Regions from separate parts of the Carboxydothermus pertinax genome, predicted to be linked through region 1. Evidence: riboswitches for the same ligand, from Rfam matches in the RefSeq annotation. Region 1 holds a riboswitch; the other holds the start of a gene.
The links. Region 1 has a riboswitch for S-adenosylmethionine ahead of cpu_RS09015 (methionine ABC transporter ATP-binding protein). Riboswitches for the same ligand answer to the same signal wherever they lie in the genome.
Positions count from the first base shown of each region.

Region 1 (2,460 bases):
ACTATTGAACCCAAAAAATTATAAACTACAGGTCTAGGCATTATCCCACCGCTTGAAACAACATTTAAGAAAACTCCCAAGGGAATACCGATTACCGCTGCAAAAAAAAGGGCTAGCCCTGTCATGTAAAGAGTTTCATACGTAGCCTTTAATATTTCCGGCCAAAATCCCACTTCTACACCACCTCCATTTTTACCGAAAGCTCGGTTAAAATTTGCCGTACCCGGGCTCTTTTCCTTTCATCACCAAAAATTTCTACCGCTAAAACTCCATAGGGAACCTCTTTTAAATGACCGATATTGCCATAAAGAATACTTAAATCCACGCCCGTTTCTTTAATTATCCTGGACACCACCGGCTCACCGGCGGTATTGCCGGCAAACCGAAGCAAAAGTACTTCCCGGTCAACTCTTTTATCCCGGGCTTGAAGCAGAACCTCTTCAGGTAAATCACGACTTATTACGGTATTGACAAACTCTTTGGTAATAGGATGCCAGGGGTTTAAAAAGACGTCGGTAACTCTCCCTTCTTCTACCACCCGTCCGTTGTCCATTACTGCCACCCGGTCACAGATTTCGGTAATCACCCGCATTTCATGGGTAATAATAACTATAGTAATCCCAAGTTTTTGGTTAATTTCGCTCAACAACTTTAAAATCTGCCCCGTAGTTTGCGGATCCAAAGCAGAAGTGGGTTCATCACAGAGAAGAATTTTCGGGTTTGCGGCAATCGCCCGGGCAATCCCCACCCGTTGTTTTTGTCCGCCGGAAAGTTCTCTTGGATAGCTATCCGCTTTATCCAAAAGCCCCACCAGCTCCAGGACTTCCATAACCCGTTTTTTAATCTGATCTTTTGGATAACCCCCTATCTCTAAAGGAAAGGCCACATTTCCAAAAACGGTACGGGAATCCAAGAGGTTAAAATGCTGAAAGATCATTCCGATTTTCTGGCGTAAGTTTAAAAGCTCTTTAGCCTTAAGGCCGGTAATCTCCACTCCGTCCACCCAAACTTCTCCGGCCGTAGGTCGGACAAGACCGTTTATTGCCCGTAACAATGACGATTTTCCTGCACCGGATAAACCGATGATGCCAAAGATTTCACCTTTTTTTATTTCTAAATTGACGTTATCTACTGCCGTTAAATCTCTTTTACCGGAATAAGTGATGCTTAAGTTTTTAATAATAATCACTATTACCACCTCTTTTGCAAAAAAATAACCCTCTTCCGGATAGAAGAGGGTTTTTACTCCTCCTCTTATCTCCCGGAATATCATCCGCAGGAATTGGCACCATTGCCAAATATTTGGCCGGTTGCCGGGCTTCATCGGGCCAGTCCCTCCGCCACTCTTGATAAGAGGCGATCTATGTCATCGCCGCTATTTAGTTCATATAAACTGAGTTTGATTTTAAATTCGAAACTACCACCTGTCAAGCCCCTTTGAAAAAGTTTTAATTTTTTAAATTTTCTATGCTGCCTCCCGTTTATTAAAAAGATTTATTCCTAGAATTACCACTCCCACCAGGTAAAGAAGCGTATAGCCGATAAAGTATAAGCTTGGGGGATTGGCGCTGCCAAATAAGGCTAAAGGTCCGGCAAAGTTGCTAACTCCAGAAAAAATATACGACACCCCTTTGCGGTAAATAGCGTCGGTAGGAAGGATAATACTGGTTAAAAGACCGATTTCTTGCAAAATTTTCGTTTGTCCGGGAAAGAAGCTTGCCACCTGTTCCATCATCCCTCCAACCAGCGAGGCCATATACAGGGTAAAAGCAAAAAAACCGTTAGCCACCGGCGACAGCCGTACCGACCCGGTCAACGTCACCGCCGTTAAAATAAGCGGCATGCCGCTTAAGATAAGTCCTGCAAGCCAGACATTTTGGGGGATAAAACCTGTAATAACGTAAAACTCGGCTACCAGTGCAAAGATTAAAACCATTGCCGCAACCATGCCCAAAAGACCATAGCCAAGAAATTTTCCCAAAAATACCTCCCATTTTTTTATGGGGCGTACCAGTAGCGGCTGTAAAAGCCAGGCTTCTAATTCTCCGGAAATCGCCCCAACCGCACTAAATACCGCTATTACGTTTACTGCAAAGGAGGCGAAAAACAAGCCAAAGGAAAAGAAAAAATTTAAGAGAATATAATGCTGTAAAGCCAGATCAGGAGTAGGGTTTTTATAAATTTTTAAATTCTCGCTGATAAAATAAAGGCCTGTACCGAAAAGAACAAGGTAAACCGCCGCTAAAATGACAATTACCAAAAGAGTTTTCCTGCGCACCGCTTCCCTTAAGGTATAACTAATTATCTGCCCCATTTTTGCCCTCCACCGCTTGGATAAATAATTCCTCGAGCGCCGCTTTAAACGGCCGAACCTCATAAATATTAGCTCCCCCGAGGACCAATTCCCGCATCATTGCCGGTACTTCTTCTTCGCTTACACCCAAAAGCTTTAACCCATTT
Region 1 is NZ_BDJK01000036.1:45,175-47,634, forward strand. It holds gene cpu_RS09010 (methionine ABC transporter permease) at 1-173, opposite strand, end outside; gene cpu_RS09015 (methionine ABC transporter ATP-binding protein) at 176-1,189, opposite strand; SAM riboswitch class I at 1,252-1,356, opposite strand; gene cpu_RS09020 (ABC transporter permease subunit) at 1,466-2,314, opposite strand; gene cpu_RS09025 (ABC transporter ATP-binding protein) at 2,298-2,460, opposite strand, start outside.

Region 2 (2,460 bases), on a different contig from region 1:
CTAAGGCCCGGGTAATTGACAAAGGTAACTTTCGGGTGCCCTTTTAAGTACTCAGCAATTTTAAGGGCATTTTCCGAATGTTTCTTCATTCTGAGTTCCAAAGTTTCTACTCCAAGTAGTATCAAAAACGCATTAAAAGGAGAAAGGGATGCGCCAATATCCCGCAAAAACTGGGTGCGGGCCCTGGCAATGTACGCCGCGGCCCCAAACTTTTCGGTATAAATCATGCCGTGATAGGCGGGATCAGGAGTGGTAAACTGGGTAAAACCCCCTGCTTCCCAGTCAAAATTTCCGCCATCGACAATGATTCCGCCAATCGCCACCCCGTGGCCCCCGATAAATTTGGTAAGGGAGTGAATAACTATGTTAGCCCCATGTTCAAGAGGCCGAAAGAGGTAAGGGGTAGCAAAGGTATTGTCTACCACCAGCGGTATTTTATAGCTCTGGGCAAGCTCGGATAGAGCTTCAAAGTCAGGAATGGTAAGTCCGGGATTGCCGATGGTTTCCACATAAAGGGCCCGGGTTTTAGGGGTGATTAATTTTTCAAAGGATTCCACTTCAACAGTTTCGGTAAACTTGACATTTATGCCAAAGGATTTAAAAGTATTGGCTAACAGGGTATAAGTTCCACCGTAAAGATTGGAAGAAGCAACAATTTCATCCCCGGCAGAAGCAAGATTCAAAAGGGCAAAGGTGATGGCCGCCTGACCGGAAGCAACCGCTAAAGCTCCAATACCTCCTTCGAGAGCCGCAATGCGGTTTTCCAAAACTTCGGTGGTCGGGTTGTCAATGCGGGTATAAATGTAACCGCCACCTTCCAAATTAAATAATGCTGCAGCATGCTCGGTGCTTTCAAATACGTAAGAGGTAGTTTGATAGATGGGAACCGCCCGAGCTCTGGTTTCCCTGTCCGGTTTTTGTCCGGCGTGAAGCGCTTTTGTCGCAAATTTCACTACAATCTCTCCTTTCTTTCCGCCTACTTTAGGGACGGGTCTGATATTTGCGTCTAAACGCCTAAAAAAAGAACCTCCCTGATTTTGGTGTTTAAATAAAAAAACCTCTTCCGACAAGAAGAGGCTTTGGTTTCCTCCTCTTATCTCTCAGGATTATCCTCCTGCAGGATTTGGCACCTTTGCCAAAAAGGCCGGTTGCCGGGCTTCATAGGGCCAGTCCCTCCGCCGCTCTCGATAAGAGTGTTTCGTTATTCGCTATTTACTTGAAATTAATTCTATAAAGGATAAAACTATTTGTCAATTACTTAGCTCAAATTTTTTGTAGATAGGCCAGAGAATAGCTCTCGATATTGTGACCTTTTTGTAAAGGTCAGTTATCCTACCTCCGTTTCCAGAACCCTTTGCATTCGAGTAACAATCTCCGGATAACTATCCAAAAGTATTTTAACACACTCTCGGTCAATTCTGTTGGCCAGAACCTCGTTAAATAAAATCTCTTTAACCTCCCGGTATTTTAACCCCTTCCGGTAGGGGCGGTCTTCAGTTAGAGCTACAAACATGTCAACTACACCTAAAAGCCGTTCTTGTAGAGAAATTTCTTCACCTTTTTTCTTAAAGGGATAACCACTACCGTCAAGTTTCTCGTGATGAAAAGCAGCGGTGCGGACAATCTCCTCAGGAAAACGTCTATTAACCAGTAATAGGTATAAAAAGTATGCTGTTTTATTACGCTAAACTCTTCCCGACTAAGTGCCGCAGGTTTTTCCAATATTTCTTCGGGCACCGTAAGTTTTCCCAAGTCATGTAAAAGTCCAGCTACTTCTAAAGCTTTTCTCTCTTCCAAGTTAAAGCCAAAAATTTCTCCGGCAAACTTTGCCACTTCCGCTATAAGCTGCGAATGGTAAAATGTAAAGTGAGATTTATGGTCGATGATTTTAGCAAAAAGTTGCGCAATACTTATCACTTCATCAATTTCTAACCACCTGTGCTGGCCTGGATGTATATTTAAGGATTGATTTAGAATATCCCCATCCCCTAAAGTAAGCCAAAAGTCCTCAGTTTCTGCAACCACTAAAAACACATCTACTATCTCTGGGTCGAAAAGAATATTCTTACCAGAAACTATTTTTTCCACTACCTTATCTTTCACCAGTAAGGGATGCATGTTATCCTGAAAGAAAAACGCTACCCGATCAGCAAGATAAATTATCCGGCTAAACAGCGGAATTTCCTTACCAGCAAGCCCGGTTTTATTTTTCCCTTTAAAATGATCGTGATGGCTTAAAATAACGGGAGCATATTGATCAAAATACGTGTTTTTAAGAAAGTTATAACCCCGCAGGCAATGTTCAAACTCTTCTTCCCCAATTAAATTAATAAGATGATCGTCCTTGCCCCAAGGCAAAACTCCAATATCATGAATCATTCCTAAATATATAAGATCGTTTTTTTCAAACTCTGTAAGTCCCAATTCATCACCAAGTAGGTAGGAAACATAGGCAACTTT
Region 2 is NZ_BDJK01000011.1:3,218-5,677, forward strand. It holds partial or broken gene cpu_RS04075 (O-acetylhomoserine aminocarboxypropyltransferase/cysteine synthase family protein) at 1-953, opposite strand, end outside; SAM riboswitch class I at 1,091-1,194, opposite strand; gene cpu_RS13910 (HD-GYP domain-containing protein) at 1,328-1,624, opposite strand; gene cpu_RS04080 (HD-GYP domain-containing protein) at 1,525-2,460, opposite strand, start outside.
Region 2: linked by a shared signal. The riboswitch ahead of cpu_RS04075 (O-acetylhomoserine aminocarboxypropyltransferase/cysteine synthase family protein) and the one ahead of cpu_RS09015 (methionine ABC transporter ATP-binding protein) in region 1 are both predicted to bind S-adenosylmethionine.